Cytobacillus sp. IB215665: one gene and its partner. The protein of the gene in region 2 interacts with the protein of the main gene of each other region in a pairwise test. Links are inferred from orthologs where the notes say so. Each region holds a gene or a part of one and is shown on either strand. Other genes may lie near its edges. The genes, in order: ftsL and SLH52_RS20940.

Region 1 (8,707 bases), on a different replicon or contig from region 2:
AAAAATTATAAAACGAATTATCTTTTTCATCAATACTTGTTTCTAATGTAGCTTAGATCACCATAAACTCGATCACACTTATTTGAACAACCATTACAACTTGATGATTAATTACCCCACCTTTATAGGTGGGGAGGATTACTTCTATATTCAATAATCATAAACTAAAATGGAGTGATAGATCAAAATTTTTTTACTCGCGTTCTTTGTCTGTATCACCAAAAAACACTCTAATGGTGGAACCTTGCTTTACTTTTGCGCCAGCAGCTGGAGCTTGTTGTATGACTTCATCACCTTCTCCGCTACTGTCTATCTTTAAATTTACGAGTTGCGTATGAAGATCCTTCTTAGTTAATCCTACAAGATTAGGTACAGTAATTTGCGGTTCATCTAACCAAGTTGCTTCTTTCTCAATTTGTCCATCTCTTTGTTTAACATCTAAAGCCCTTAAACTATCATCCATTATATTTCCAACAATAGGAGCAGCTACCACTCCGCCGAATTGAACTGTATTTTTTGGGTTATCTACTGCAATATAAACAACAATTTGAGGATCATCTGCTGGGGCAAAGCCTATGAACGATACAACATAATTATTCTCTAAATAACGACCGTCTACAGCTTTTTGAGCAGTTCCTGTTTTTCCACCCACTCTATAACCATCAACATATGCACCTTTTCCTGTCCCTAGCGCTACAACACTTTCTAGAGCGTATCGCACTTGTTCTGATACCTCTTCTGAAATGACACGGCGCTTTTCATCAGGAGTATTTCGACTTATCACATCACCTGTTATTGGATCAATCCATTCCTTCGCGATATAGGGTGTGTACAATATTCCACCATTGACCGCAGCAGCTACTGCAGCAACTTGTTGAATTGGCGTAACAGAAACCCCTTGACCAAAAGCAGTTGTGGCGAGTTCGACTGGCCCTACCTTTTCCAAATCAAACAGAATTCCTGTCCCTTCTCCAGCCAAATCTATTCCAGTTTTTTCTCCAAAACCAAATGCAGTAATGTAAGAAAATAATTTATCTTTGCCTAACCTTTGACCCAGCTCTACAAAGCCTGGGTTACATGAATTTTGTACAACCTCCAAAAATGACTGACTGCCATGACCTCCACTTTTCCAACACCTAAGCTTAGATCCAGCTACAGAAATTGAGCCCGAGTCATAAAAATGATCTTCAGTTAAATTAACTTCTTCCTCTTGTAAAGCAGCTGCTAAAGTGATAATTTTAAAGGTTGAACCTGGTTCATACGTACTCCAAACTGGCAAATTTCTGTTGTATATTTCTGGGGCAACATTTTGAAAATTAGCTGGATCAAAATCTGGTCTAGACGCCATACCAAGTATTTCTCCGTTGTTAGGGTCCATAGCAATTGCAATAATCCCATCTGGATTATAAGCAGCTTGAGCAATGTCTAATTCACGTTCAATGATCGTCTGAACCCTCGTATCAATGGTTAGCTTCAAATCATTACCATCAATTGGTGGGTTGTAATCATCTGCCATATCCGGCATCCGTTTCCCTTTCGCATCAGCATAAAATTGTACAGAGCCTTGTTCACCATTTAACTGTTTGTCATAATAAAGTTCAAGACCCATTAAACCTTGATTATCAATGCCAGCAAACCCTAATACATGGGATAAATAGCTGCCAAATGGATAATGACGCTTGGAGTCTTCACCGATATATACACCGGCTAGGTCTAACTCCTGAATCTCATTTGCCTTCTCATGAGATATTTTTCTACCCTCTGGGTGAATTCTGACATTCACCTCTTCAGCAGTGACAAGTTTGTATGCTTTTTCTTTTGACATGTCTAATGCTTCGGCTAGTTTAGTTGCCGTGAGAACAGGATCTTCTATCTGTCTAGGGACAACCCAAACAGTAGGGGCACTTATGTTTGTTGCTAATGGAACGCCATTTCGATCTAGTATTTCGCCACGTTTAGGTTCAAATTTTATATCCCGACTCCATAAGCCTTCTGCCTTCTCAGTTAATTCATTGCCTAATAAAAATTGAACATACCCTAACCGTACATCAATAATAAAAAAGATGAGTAAACCTACTAATAAAGTTAAAGTTAACCTTTTTCTTACTGTAACTTGAGACACACGCATATAAGTGAACCTCCCATAAAATTGCTCGTTCAAATATATGCTTGTACATGATTGTTTAGAACAGATCACATTTAGTCTAACACTTCAATTGTTTCCTCTTCTTCACCTTGTTCTAAATCGGCGTCCTCACCATCCATAGATGATTCATTTTCTAGTTCAGCCGTTACCGCGGGTTGTTGAAGATCGATGATTAGCAAATCACCTTTTTGAACTACGGAATGAGGGAAAATATTTTGTTTCGTAACGTAACCACTTCCTACTATATTTGGCTGCAATTCTAATAGTTCAACAACCTTTAAGACATCCCGTAATGACCAACCCTTCATATCAGGCATTAATAATTCTCCATCGGTTACTAAAATTACTTTTTCATTTGCTATCACTTCAATTTGACTGTTAGGATATTGCGCTATTATTTTTTCCCCATTCCCAACTAATATTGGGGATAGGTCGCTTTTTTGTAAACTATCAACTGCTTCCTGTGCAGACTTTCCAATATAAGATTTTATCGTTACAGCTGTGTTTTGTAGATTATTTTGTTCGTCCTCTACTTCAGTAGGAAGTATATTTAAGTATTTTAAACTACTTTCCATAACAGGATTAAATATTTTTGAGACTGGTGCAGACCCTTTTTCATCTGGTGCTATGTTCGGCATCTTCACCGAGACGTACATGATTAATTCAGGGTCTTCTTTTGGAGCCATACCGAGGAAGGAAAAAATATAATTCCCGTGTCCCTCTAAATACCCCCCACCTTTTGGGTTTGGTATTTCAGCGGTTCCCGTTTTTCCAGCAACTTGATAGCCATCTATATCATAAGCTGCCCCTGTCCCATGTTCACCTACAACAACTTGCTCAAGCAAATCTAATACTTCTTCAGAAGTATTGTTAGAAACAGGCTTCCCTACAACTTTTGATTCACCTTGCTCTATTACTTCATTCGTACTTGAATCAACTATTCTATCGATTATATACGGCTGTAACATTTCACCACCATTAGTAATAGCAGTTGCTGCTTGAACGAGTTGAATAGGAGTTACAGTTGTTCCTTGACCAAAGGCTGTCGTTACTTGTTCAATGGGATAGTTAAACAAAATACTTCCTGCTACCTCCCCAGGTAAATCAATGCCTGTAGGCTGATCAAAATGAAAAGCTTGCAAATATTCGTAGAATTTATCAGGACCTAATTTCTCATATGCAAGAATGGCAAAACCAACATTAGAAGAGCGTCTAACCGCTTCATTAAAATCGATAACACCCCAGCTAGTGTTTATATCATTTATCGGTTTACTCCCTGGAACTGAATAGGAACCTGATTTAAAGTCTTCCTCGCCATCATATACACCGCCATCAATTGCGGCAGCAAGTGTAAATATTTTCATCGTTGAACCAGGTTCATAAGGATAGGAAATAGCATCATTTAAATAGTTTTCAATATCTCTTACGTTAGGATCAAACGATGGTCTTGTACTCATTGCTAAGATTTCACCAGTTTTTGCGTTTGCAATAACGCCAATAATTTTTTCTGGTGTATATTCTTCATTCACTTTGTTCATAGCATCTTCCAAAAAACTTTGAATTTTCCTGTCAATCGTTAAATATACATCATTCCCATTTTCCGGTGGTACAATCTTAGTCTCTTTATTAGGCAGTCGAAAGCCTTGTTGATCACCTTCATACGTAATATACCCATCTTCATCATGTAAGTACTCATTTAGAAATTGTTCAAGCCCTAACATACCCACTGTTTGTTTACGAATTTGTGTATCGTCTTCAATTTCTTCCTTCACTGTATACCCAACCACACTCGACGCAAACACGCCATTTGGATAATAACGCTTCTCATCCCTAATAAATGTGATACCAGGTAATTTTAGCTCCTCAATCTCTTTTTTCAATTGATGGCTAATATTGCGACCATAACGTCCAAACTCAACTTGCTTCCTATCCAATTCTAAAATCCCTACCATCTCATGTACATTCATGCCAATTAACGGTGCTAATTTTTCTGCAGTATCACGTGGATCAACTACATGATTTGGATCGTCTTCATCGGTTGTTAAGCTTTCATCAATCACAGCCGCAATTGTATAAGAAGGGATGTCTTCTGCAATTACTTCACCATTTCTATCGTAGATTGAGCCTCTTCTTGCCTCTATCGTTCTTTGCCTCTTATACTTCTCTTCAGCTTTAATTGCTAATACTTCACCGCCTGCTTCACCTGACCATTGAATAAAAACAAAACGGGTCAACAACATAAAAAAGAGCAGTGTGAAAACAATACTTAACAACGCTGCTCCTTTGTTAATATTTTTTCTTTTTATCGTCATAATATCAATCCTGCACAACTTTTACATTTTTTTCGTTTAGTTGTAACCCAAGCTCCTGTGCTTTTTGCCATATCCGTTCGTATGTACTAAGCTCTTGAATTTCCACCTGTAAATCTGTATTTACTCTTCCTTGTTCAGCTATCGAAGTCTCAGTTTGTTGAATTTCTTTATTTAAAGCATATATCGTAGCTGTATTTGATATGATGGTTATCCCACCAACTAATATTGCAGTTGCAAAAATTAGCAATATACATTTTTCACCTAATGATATCTTCGCGCTCTTCTTTTTGACTAATTTACGCTTATGTTTGACTTCGTGTTGACGCTGTTCTTGAACTCTGTGTGCTAAGTTACTCATTCATTTCTTCTCTCCTTTTTTAAAGGCTGTGAATCGAATAAATTGTTGTTAATCGTATATAGGTAACACGTAAACAACAACATTTCGGGGCATCTTTTCGTTCTTATACATGTTATGAACCTCATAAAAGATATACCTAGATGTTCTCACTTTGTAATTCTTTATACAAAAGATACGAAAAGAGCCTTTTGAAAAGATAAGAAAATATAGCTTTTTAGAGGTTCTTCAATTAGTCTCGGACAAATGATATCGAAAAAGTTACATTTTTTCCGCAATTCTCAGCTTTGCTGAACGTGCTCGGTTATTTTGTTCTAGTTCATTAGCTGATGGTAAAGTAGGTTTTCTTGTAACGAGCTTTAAGGTTGGCTTATACTCATCTGGTACTACAGGTAGCCCAGGGGGAAGAGGGGGACCTTCACTTGCTTTTTTATAAGCTACTTTACACATCCTATCTTCTAATGAGTGAAAAGTTATAACAGAAATTCTGCCACCAGGCTTTAACATGTCAATAGCCTGTCCAAGTGCATCTTCAAACACTTGTAGTTCATCATTAACAGCAATTCGAATAGCTTGAAAAATTCTTTTGGCAGGATGTCCACCAGTCCGACGTGCCGCTGCAGGAATTCCATCCTTTATAAGGTCAACTAATTGACTTGTCGTTTCAATTGGTTCCTTTTCTCGAGCAGCTTCAATTTTCCGAGCGATCTGTTTTGAAAAACGCTCCTCCCCGTATTGGAAAAATATTCTTACTAATTGTTCGTAGGGCCAATTATTTACAACATCATATGCAGATAAAGTTGCTTGATGGTCCATTCTCATATCTAATGGAGCATCGTAATTATAACTAAAACCTCTCTCAGGCGTGTCCAATTGAGGAGAAGATACTCCCAAGTCAAATAAAATACCATCTACAGCATTAATATCTATTTCAGCTAGCTTCTGTTGTATATATCGAAAATTACTCTTTATGATCGTAATCTTATCTTGATGTTTAGCTAATTTTTTTTTAGCATGTTCGATCGCTGTTTCATCTTGGTCAAACGCAATTAATCTTCCACTATTAGATAGCTTGCTAGCAATTAATTCACTATGACCTGCACCACCGAGAGTACAGTCAACATAGATGCCGTCTGGATTAATTCTTAAACCATCTACTGCTTCGTCTAATAAAACTGTCTTATGTTTAAACATGTCTAGCACCACCTTGAGACAAATATACTTTGCCCATATTTTCTACATATTGAGTAGTATTTGTCTCTCTGTTCAAATTATCAATTAAGTAAATAACTATGTTACGCATATGCTGTTTTCATTTCGATTGTTGTTTTTCATACTAAGTAATAAACATGATATTAGTTAAAGTTTCGTGGCAGCTTTTCTTCTAAATAATCTAGAAACTCGCATAAAATCAAGTTTAATCAGTGACCATGAAATAGTAGCAACAAAGTTTGAAAAAAGCACCTGCTTTAAACTAGTTCATTAAAAGTTAAAGTCGATCATGTTTTCTGCGATTTCAGCGAAAGATTCCTCAGATTCAGAAACATATTGATCCCAACTTATCTTACTCCAAATTTCAATGCGATTAGAGACACCAATTACTACACATTCCTTTTCAATTAAGGCGTATTTCCTCAGTGAAATAGGTATATTTATTCTACCTTGCTTATCAATTTCACAATCTATAGCGCCGGAAAAAAAGAAACGAGTAAAAGCACGTGCATCTTTTTTTGTTAATGGGAGGCTTTTGAGCTTCTCTTCAATAATGCTCCATTCACTCAAGGGGTAAGCAAATAAACACTGATCTAACCCTCTTGTAAGGACAAAAGAATCACCTAGATTATCTCTAAACTTAACAGGGATAATCATACGACCTTTTTGATCAATGTTGTGATGGAATTCTCCCATAAACATGATACACAACCCCACTTTCTAACATTAATGTACCACATCTCCCCACTTCTCTCCACCCTTTTTTTGTTATTTAGGCATAAAAGCATATGTAGTCAAATATCGACTTTGTTTGCTTCAGTACAAAAAAAGTCAATATTTGTTTTGTAAACAACAACAAACCCCTATTTCAGAAAAATATTAGGGCATACAAAAAACCTCTGCATGAATACAGAGGTTTAAATTAGCTGTCTTTTGTTTCTCTACTAGTTTAAAACGGCCAGTTAGATGCATCATCCTAGTCCAACAATTATAAAAGTAACAAAGATGCCACGAACACTTGATGTATACGTGTTTATATCATTAAGCCTATAATAACAATTAATGCGATGAAAACCTTGATATGACTAGAATGTGCACGCTCTTCAGCTAGCATTTCATACATTTATAGATAAATTAATTGATGGTTCCCATTATATTTTATCGGGGCATTTACTAATTGCTGAATAAAGCCAAACCCATATTTATTTAAAAAGTAAAATATATTCCATACCCTTTCTTGAGGTAAATGATTTGGTTGTAAACAGTTCTCTATCCTTTGAAACTTTTTCAATGTGACTTCATGTTTATTCTCGATAGAACGATTAATTAATGTTGAAACAAACTCAAACTGAGAATGTATTAATTGAGCATTTTTTACTAGGACAGAATGTAAGTTAGCATCTACTTCTGTTGCTTTATGCCTAATTTGTTGATGAATTTGTTCAACCTCTTCCTTCGCATTGTTAATTATACTTTCAAAGTCATACTTCAGTTCGGTTTTCACCCATTCATCACGATAAGAGAGCAAATTACCTTGTAAAACATCATCTATTGGTATGTTTAACTTCTCTAAATCTGATGTAATTGTTCGGTCAACAATCGTAATATTAGCTCTCGGTAAAATTGGTGGCATTTTAAAATCGAACAATGAAAAAGCATTTTTAAGCTCACCCCAATAGGCAAGTTCTCCTGGTCCAGCAATAAATGCTAATGTAGGGAATAAGTATTCTTGCATGAGCGGTCTTGTGACAACATTGTTGCTCAGCAAATGGGGTGATGATTCAGCTATTTGAATAAGTTCATCAAATGATATCTTCACTTCATTATTCTTACCTTTAAAATACCCTTCAGCCCCATCTCTTTCCAAAAGAACTCGATTTTCACTATGTTGAAAAAACAAATTTGAAGAATTGATATCTACATCTAACACTTTGTTATACCCAATTTCTTCTAACACATGTTGTTGCATAGACACCGCTTCTGCTAATTGTGAATTGTTATAGATAAGATGGTGGAAAAATTCAGATTCTATCTCACGAAGATCAGGGGAAGCCGAGTTAACAACAATAAGCCCTTCATCAGCAAATAATGTTATTAAGATTTGAGCAAAAAAATCAACAACAGTTTCTGAATCTTTTAAGCTCTGTTTAAGCATAGATAGAATTTCATTTGTATATTTCGATTCACCGTACGATTGAATGATATCTTGTATCCATTGCTCACAAAGGTGTTTGTCTATATGTATATCTGATACCATTTGCTTATTAGTATTATGGCGGTTGTACGATTTTTTCTTCATGCCCTTTTCTGTCTCTACATATAGATGATTAATTTCATCAAAGTCATGATCTTCACCAGCTATCCAAAACACAGGTAAGACTGGGACATTTAGTTCCTTCTCTTGCTGCTTTGCCGTTTGGATTATTGTCAATATTTTGTGAATAGTATACAAAGGTCCCGTTAATAATCCAGCTTGTTGACCACCGATTACAACAAGGCTATTTTGATCTAGAAGCTTCTCAATATGCTGTATAGATTTATCATTATGTTGAAATTTAGAGTGATAACGTAGTAGATGCTTTACGAGCCTCTCACGCTGAAATCGTCTTGATGCAAGCTCATCTTTTCTTTGTTTATACACTGATGCATCATGAATATTGTAATGAAAGAACTGATGACAAT
Region 2 (8,451 bases):
ATTGGCGTAATGTAATGTCAACTCATCCTTAATTACATTTATAACCTTATCTGGTTTTATACAATGCTTATTCCACTCACGCTGTAAATGATAATTCTCTTCCAATGTGGATTGATCATATTCATGCATAATATTCTTCATATAATCATATGTTTTATTAAGATTGTTCGTCCAACATTGATCTTTTTTATAGCATAATTGGCATGTCCTCATTGTGACATTACTTAAAACATAATCAATTTCAACGTCCTCATCCATATGATTAGCAGATTGATTGTAATTTTCGAAACTACTAGATAATGCTTGAAAAACTGATGAAAATTGGGATACACGACTTGCCGTGACATCTCTTACTTTTTGTAAATACTGTTGTTGCTCAGACATATTTTCAATTGTTCCTGGTATATATTTTGCGATTTGCGAAATGAGTGATTGAGGAGTTAATAGAAATATAAAAATGGCTAATAACGATTCAATTACACTTAATTGAAGCTGATTAGCGTCATTATACATTCCTAATAAAAGAGTACCAATGAGAAGTCCAACTGATACGCCTATTTTCCGGCCATCTTTTAGTAAACCTCCAAGTAATCCAGAAAATGCAAGCAAACTCATCTGAAATAGACTTCCGATATTTGCAAGGCTTAATATTAACCCGGTAACCACACCTACTGTCGTTCCAATCGTGGCACCTGCAGCACAAGCAAGTAGGAGAACAAAATACCTTGAAGCAATATATTCAATTGATAAGTCATATATAGACCAACCAATCAAACCTGTCATGATAGAAGCCAATAATATAATTATGGAAATAATTTCTTCTGTTTTTAAAGTTTGTTTTCGTTTCCGAAATGCAACTAACGTAACACTTTGTAGAAATATTAGTGTCAGTATAAAACCTAGACCTGACTCAACACCAACCAACATCAAATTATACAGATCAATTTCGTTGTTTATAAAATATAAGATTGAGAGCTTGGACATACATAAGGATAAGAACACGAGGAATGGAACTACTTTTAGTGTATCTTTGCTAAACCTTCTCGTTATGCTATTTAAAAATAGAAATAATACTATTGATGTGAGAATGAATATGGAAGTTTGAAAAGATAAACTTATTCCACCTACAAGCAATGCTAGCATGGCTAACCAGATTCTATTTTTTTGAATGACATAAACGGCAGCAAAAAAAGGTAATGCGAATGGTGTAACTTCTGCTAATATTAATGCTCGTCCAAGTAAAAAGCCAATAAAAACAATAAGAACCCCTCTGTTAATTATTATTTTTAATAGTTTTTGCTTGTTCTTTTGAATCCAGCTGTCTAACGATAGCTTTGTACTTTTAAAATTCACGTTCGTAATAGGTTCAATGACATTCCGTTCAGTCTTTTCCATATTTATTCACTCCCCAACTTTTTATAGTTGGTTGTTATTATACTTCTAAGCCAGAATATTTTTTGTCAAAACAACATGGAGATATAAAAAAGTGTTCGACTCAATTCTTAATAACATACAATAAGCATACATAATCTGAAGAATTTAATCCTATTTTTCACAAACCAACAATGATAATATCGAATATTCAGATAATTTATTTCGTCATTATCTCTCGAACCGAAAATTAGATATGTTTTTTTATTGAATACAATACAACTAGAGCTGATCGCACCCCGGCTCTTTAAAATAATGCCAATCACATCAACTTTATACGACAAAGTTGACGCAAATAACCTAATAAAAAAAACCAGTTCATTAAGAACTGACTTTAACGATGACCCGTACGGGATTCGAACCCGTGTTACCGCCGTGAAAGGGCGGTGTCTTAACCACTTGACCAACGGGCCAAAAGAAATGATAAAATGACACTTTTTAAATAGCGGCGGAGGGGATCGAACCCCCGACCTCACGGGTATGAACCGTACGCTCTAGCCAGCTGAGCTACACCGCCATAATACGACAAAGAATATGATACTAAGGAATAACATTTTAGTCAATACCTTAATTGCATTAAAAACTAATTTCATATCATTTATTAAAAATTTACAAATGACGTCAACTAGAAGTTAAAGAGCCAAATATAATAACAATAGCAATAGAATTTACGAAGAGAGCCAATAAAAAAGCACCCGTGGGTGCTTGATATACATTTTACCTGCCAGACTATCTATAAGAGGCTGCTCAAAAAGAAAGAAGAAATGACTGTTTAAACTTGAATAAGATACTACTTGCGATTGTTATTAGGTTTTCCACCATTTTGCGGGACACATACGAATCGTATGTTTCTGCGTTAACAAGTCGAAACATAGTATCTTTAATAGATCTCAGTGAAATAGTTTTTCTATATCCTTTTTGAACACGCACTATAAAATGATCAGCAGCAAGTTATCCTCTTCGTGCTCCTCGTCCACCTCGTTTTGACTCTGTGTTCCGTTTTAAAGATGATAATCGATCTTCACTTTCTTTTAGGAAACGAGCCATCTTCTGCTCAAAATTCTCTTTAGGACGGAAATCCCTTGGAGGGCGATTACTGCCTTTACGAGGAGGTCGCGGTGACTCCTTTGCTTTTTTAATTGATAAGCCAATTTTACCATCTTTCTCAACATTTATTACCTTTACTTCAACTTCGTCGCCAACCTTTAGATGTTCATTAATATCTTTTACATAATTGTCAGCAACTTCGCTTATGTGAACTAAACCTGTTGAGCCTTCTGGCAGCTCCACGAACGCACCAAAATTTGTAATACCTGTTACTTTCCCTTGTAACTTGCTGCCTACTTCAATCGACATAAAAAAAGTGTTCCTCCTTAAAAAATAAAAAAATCATTTTTTTTATTATACATAATTTGAAAATTGAGTGTCAACAAGACTAATCAACTTCACTCAGATGTATTAAATAAAACTTCACCTTCTTGTGATAGAAAAAAATCTCTTCGAGCAATTTTTCCTATATACTCATCATCGTTAAGCTTAACAATTTCACCTTCCAAATACAATTGCTCTTTTTTCAAATCAGCTAACTCATATTCAAGTTTTTGTTTCTCAACTTCCTTTTCTGCAATTATTTTCGATTGAGAGATGAGTGTAGAACTAATAAAAAGGGCGGTAACTACAGCTAGACATGCCAAAGCAGCTAACCGTCTCATTAAACCGCGACGCTTATTAGTTAATACCTGTTGATTTTTCTCATGCTGACTAGAGTATGTCGTTTGCAGCTCTATAACTTTCTTCTGCTTTCGTAACGCACTCATCTCTAAAACTTCCTCCTTAAAAAACTTAGGATTGATTTCCACCATTTTATTATGATATGTTGTACATTCTTTATTTTTTTAAAATATCCTGCAAGTTTTTTTAAAAAAACTAAACAAAACTTTCTCCAAGAGCTAGGGAGTAGTTGAAACACAAACTTAACTAGGTTGTTCACTGGTATAAACAATAGTTGTGCAACATTAATTAGTGCTTTTACCAGAAAACGGATAGTCGTATAGCATATGTTTAAAAGCCCTATAACCAGTATAGCAATAAAATGATACAATAATTGAATTGGTTTTATGATAATATAGTGAACGAGCTTTTTTACAATTTGATATGTCGAAATTACTAATTTAATTACAAATTCCAGCAAGCTTAAAAATAACGATTGAAAAAGACTACGATAGGTAGCATAACCACATAAAATAGCTATAAAGATATAAAACCTAAGTTCTCCTTCATTAACGAGTAACAAAACATAAAATATAATAAAGCCTTGCATACACCAAAACATAATATCATTTATAAAAACTAACCACGTTGCTCGGTATGACCTCTGTAAAAAGCGTCCATAAGTATCGAGAGCTGCTCCTAAAAAGCTCCCAATACCAATCATAGACATCATTGTATAAAATTGAGTCGTTAAACTCATTTGAACAACTTGCTAAAAAAACCTTTAGCCTTCTCCCCATATTGCTCATCTAAATATACAATATCGAATATTTTCCCTTTAATTGAGACAATTCCTTTATCAACATCTAGGTTTTTCATTTGTAGGTTTTGGCCACGAACAGCTAAAAATCCCATCACAGTTTCTAACAAAAATTCTTCATTATCAAAGCTTTCAACCTGTTTGACACCTGTTATGTCAAGAATTCTGCGTCCTCTCATTACTAAGTCGTGCTCTTTAATCGTTCCTTTTTGATTTGAGCTACCTTCATAATATTGATCCATGATCATCCCTCGCTTTTATGCTGAAGACATGCTTCATAGCAAACATTTATATCAATGTATGTTCGGGACAATCATTTTAGAACAAGCCTATAAAACTTAGCAACCAGTTGCTCAACGTATGTTCATTAAGTTAGGAAACGCGGTGCTTTACGCCTCTTTTCTCTCTTCCTTAACAATCGTGTATAAGTCATTAGCTTCTTCTTTACGACTTGTCTCAACAAGTTTTTCTACCTTGACCGTTACAACTTTCTGACCAAATTGAATCGTTAGTTCATCCCCAACTTTAAGAGTTGAACTTGCTTTTGCTTGAATACCATTTATCGAAATTCTTCCTTTGTCTGCAACCTCTTTTGCTAGTGTTCTCCTTTTAATTAAACGAGAAACTTTAAGAAATTTATCTAGTCTCATATTTTTCACTTCTTTCGTCTATCTTAGATTTCATATCTGTCTTTTTAGTTCGATAGCTTATAACATAAACCACATTATCAAAACGACATGAAGGGTATGCGTATTCGCCCTAGTATTCTCATTATAATCCTTTTTTCTTTGCAGATGTCCAAATTTCATCTAATTGTTCTAAAGATAAGGATTCAAACTCTTTCCCTTCATCCCTCACAGTGTGTTCAATAAAATGGAATCGCTTAAAAAATTTATTATTTGCATTTGTTATCGCTTCTTCCGGATCAATTTTATAATAACGAGATATATTTACAAGAGCAAAAAGAATATCACCAAACTCGGTAAGCATATTCTTTTGGTTGTGATTGGATGCTTCAACTTGAAACTCCTCTATTTCTTCCCTCACTTTAGCCCACATCGGACTGACATCGTCCCAATCAAACCCCACATCAGCTGCTTTTTTTTGGTATTTATAAGCTCTTAATAAGCCCGGTAAGCTCTTTGGGACCCCCTCAAGTAATGATGCAGGGTGTTTCATTCCTTTTTTTTCATCTTGCTTAATTTGTTCCCAATTATTAACTACTTCATCACTATCAACTACTCTTTCACCTGCAAAAACATGTGGATGACGTCGAATCATTTTTTCTGTTATACTTCTAACCACATCATCAATGTTAAATAATCCGTCATCATCTCCAATTTGAGCATGCAACATAACTTGTAGAAGTACATCCCCGAGCTCTTCAATTGTATTCCAAACATCATCATTTTCAATAGCATCTACAAGTTCATATGCTTCTTCGAGAATATATTTCTTTAATGATTGATGCGTTTGTTTTTTATCCCATGGGCAACCATCTGGCCCACGAAGAATTGCTATCACAGAACGTAACGAAGAAAATGTATGATAAAGTAATTTCTCATCATTTACAGGAGGTACATATAAACTTGTTAAATTACTTATAGTAGTCTGACGATCCAATTCATATAATGGTACTTTCCTTACTTCTTCAGCCTCGCTACCAATAGCTGTAAGGATCATTACCTCATAATCATCAGGCAAATCCTCCATAAGTGTTAGCTTCACCTCTGATGCAATATATTGATCATACACTTGGCATATAATAATATGTTGATTATATTGAATTTGTTGCCTTTGTAGTGACGTTGCATCTAGAAACTGAAACCCTTCGATCGGATCAATTTGCAATGATGTAAATGTTGAATCAAGAAAACTATGCCCTCCAGCAATATTAATTTCAATACCATACTTACTACACTTATCCACTAATAGTTGAACTGTTCTCTCAGCCACAAATGGATGACCAGGTACAGCATATAATATTTCTTTATGCTGCGCTTCTGAAATTAAAACATTTACTATCTCTTCGTATACTTCTTCAAATTGATCGTATTTTTCATATACCTTATCAAAAGAATTAAAATGTAGTCCTTCTTTCATAAGATCCTGTACGACTGGGTGCTCATTTGTTCTTATATAAATATGATCAGCCTTTTGTAACAATCGATAAACTCCTAGAGGTAATTGCTCTAAATCGCCAGCTCCTAAACCTATTACAGTTATTTTCTTCATTATTAATCACCTAATTTCTTATTTGCTCTATTAAAATAGGCTAGCTTATTTCCATATGGAATGATTGACAGCTCACTTTGGGTAAAAACTTGTCTTTTAATAATGACGAAGAGAAATAATATAATACCGATCATTACAGCAGTAATTGCTTGTAAAGCAGAAAAAAGCCGATTATTAATAAATACCATCAATAGGTTTGTAAATTGAATATATACATATAAACCTATTCCCATTACTATAGCTGCTTCTATTATGGTGACAACATCCTTAATTCTGCATATAGACCCTCGGAATTTCTTATATAATATATAATACTGAAATAATACAGTTATCAATAGTGAAATGATAGTTGCAAATGCAGCACCCTTTGTTCCTAAAATAGGAACAAGTAGAACATTTAACAACCCTTTTAAAATTAACGCTACGACAACACTAATTGCAGGAATCATGTAATTGTTCATACCTTGAAAAATAGATGAAGTTGTTAAGATAAGTGAACTAAAGAGTATAGTAAAACCTTGTATCCTTAACACATCTGTACCTTGATTATTTTGAAAGAGCATAATATTTGTCGGTTCAATAATAAAAGCTAACCCGACAGATGCACCTACACCAGCAACAATGCTAATTCTGATAGATAAATTAACCTTCTCTTTAATAGATTGTATATTATGACGGATATATGCACTAGAAATGATTGGAATTAAAGATAGCGAGATTGATGTTGATACCACAGTTCCTAATTGAATAAGTGGCCATCCACGATCATAGACTCCTTTTGCACCTTTAGCTATAACGTCACCCATACCACTTGAGATTAATAATGAGTATAACGTAAACGAATCGACTAATTGAACGAGGATAAGGATCATCCCACTAATACAAATAAGTCCCCCTTGTATAAATAAGACCCTAATTATTTCAGCATTTTCTTTTTTATTAAATATTAACGGGCGTTCTGTATGTAATAGGTTATTTTGCTTATAATATATTATCAAAATTACAATTGCTGTTAATCCACCTGTAATTGATCCGAAAAGTGCTCCAGCACCGGTAGCATACATGCCATATCCATGTGATACGAGGAGGATAGAAAATACTAAAATAGTTATTACTCTAATAAATTGTTCAACCATTTGTGAAACAGCGGTTGGAACCATATTCTTCTGTCCTTGAAAATAACCTCTTAATACTGAGATAAATGGCATTAATAAAAATGAAAAAGCAATAACTTTAATCAAAATGGTTAATTCCGGGTCACCCATAATACTTGCTATCCTATTTGCAAAAAAATATAACACACTACAAAAAATGATTCCTGCAACAAATAAGGATAAAAAGGAGACCACAACAACTTTTTTAACTCTTTTATAATCTTGCTGTTCAAATGAAATAATCAGTAACTTAGAAATAATAACTGGATACCCATAGGTTGATAACGTTAAAAATACTCCGTAAAATGGGTATATTTGTTGATATATATAAAACCCGATATCTCCAACAATATTTTGGAAAGGTATCCTATATCCTGCACTAAGTAGCTTAGTTACGATCCCTGCAATAGATAATATAACTGTTCCTTGCAAAAAAAATTTTTTTTGCAAATCGGAATGGATGTTCACCAACTCACCCCTTCAAAAAAATTGAAGAAAGTCATGCTTTACTTCCGCTGTTGCAATATATGAAGAGCAACGAGAGCATATCACATGAAGGTACTTTAACTTAAACGAGAAGCGATTTCGGGAGGATAGGGGCTTTAAAGCGTAAAAATTCATCAACTAAATAGCCTCTTTTCTTCTTTATTGTTATATTGCAAAACAATAACAACAAAGAAGAGAAGATTTATAAACGTGTTTTTAGTGCTGAACACAACAGCAAATAAATAAGAAAAGGCCGCATGTTTGCCGCCTTTTGTTTGTTTTATTGTTCCATTTGCCTTGCTAAAAAACCTGCTGCTGTATCAACAGCTTTTTGCTCAACTTCCCCAATCACTGTATCTTTTGAAAAAATTATAACTGCTCCAATTGGATCTCCATTTGCAATGATTGGACCTATAGCATAAGATGACAATTGCTCTTCTTGATCACTTATAAAGGATATTTCTTTTTCTTCAGTATTAAGTACAGTATTACGATCCTCCATAGATTTCTCAATCATCCTGCTAATACTTTTATTAATATAGTCCTTTTTGGAGCCTCCCGCTACTGCTATAAACACATCTCGATCACATATTAATACATTATGTCCTAAACTGT

Evidence for each region.
Region 1: the proteins of SLH52_RS20940 (region 2) and ftsL interact in binary tests that used the Bacillus subtilis proteins (3 or more experiments, as listed by UniProt). The link is inferred for Cytobacillus sp. IB215665 from one-to-one orthologs.

The regions. Positions count from the first base shown.
Region 1 is NZ_JAXBME010000004.1:191,505-200,211, reverse strand. What follows is about bases 3,140-6,123. They hold ftsL (cell division protein FtsL), read right to left. Parts: upstream 4,817-6,123; coding sequence 4,463-4,816; downstream 3,140-4,462. Other genes in these bases: rsmH (16S rRNA (cytosine(1402)-N(4))-methyltransferase RsmH), read right to left, coding at 5,075-6,007; SLH52_RS07270 (penicillin-binding protein), read right to left, coding at 3,140-4,458. In the rest of the region: SLH52_RS07275 (stage V sporulation protein D), read right to left, coding at 194-2,128; more of SLH52_RS07270, read right to left, coding at 2,200-3,139; division/cell wall cluster transcriptional repressor MraZ, read right to left, coding at 6,296-6,727; bacillithiol biosynthesis cysteine-adding enzyme BshC, read right to left, coding at 7,149-8,707. UniProt on the Bacillus subtilis protein: Essential cell division protein that may play a structural role. Probably involved in the regulation of the timing of cell division. Also required for sporulation.
Region 2 is NZ_JAXBME010000024.1:29,478-37,928, reverse strand. Bases 1,563-4,290 are described here. They hold SLH52_RS20940 (FtsB family cell division protein), read right to left. Parts: upstream 3,249-4,290; coding sequence 2,877-3,248; downstream 1,563-2,876. Other genes in these bases: yabP (sporulation protein YabP), read right to left, coding at 3,898-4,203; yabQ (spore cortex biosynthesis protein YabQ), read right to left, coding at 3,251-3,865; SLH52_RS20945 (S1 domain-containing RNA-binding protein), read right to left, coding at 2,383-2,787. In the rest of the region: spoIIE (stage II sporulation protein E), read right to left, coding at 1-1,395; SLH52_RS20925 (RNA-binding S4 domain-containing protein), read right to left, coding at 4,351-4,611; mazG (nucleoside triphosphate pyrophosphohydrolase), read right to left, coding at 4,733-6,199; SLH52_RS20915 (polysaccharide biosynthesis protein), read right to left, coding at 6,199-7,818; spoVT (stage V sporulation protein T), read right to left, coding at 8,117-8,451. UniProt on the Bacillus subtilis protein: Required for vegetative and sporulation septum formation. Required for the activation of genes expressed under the control of the sporulation transcription factors sigma F and sigma E.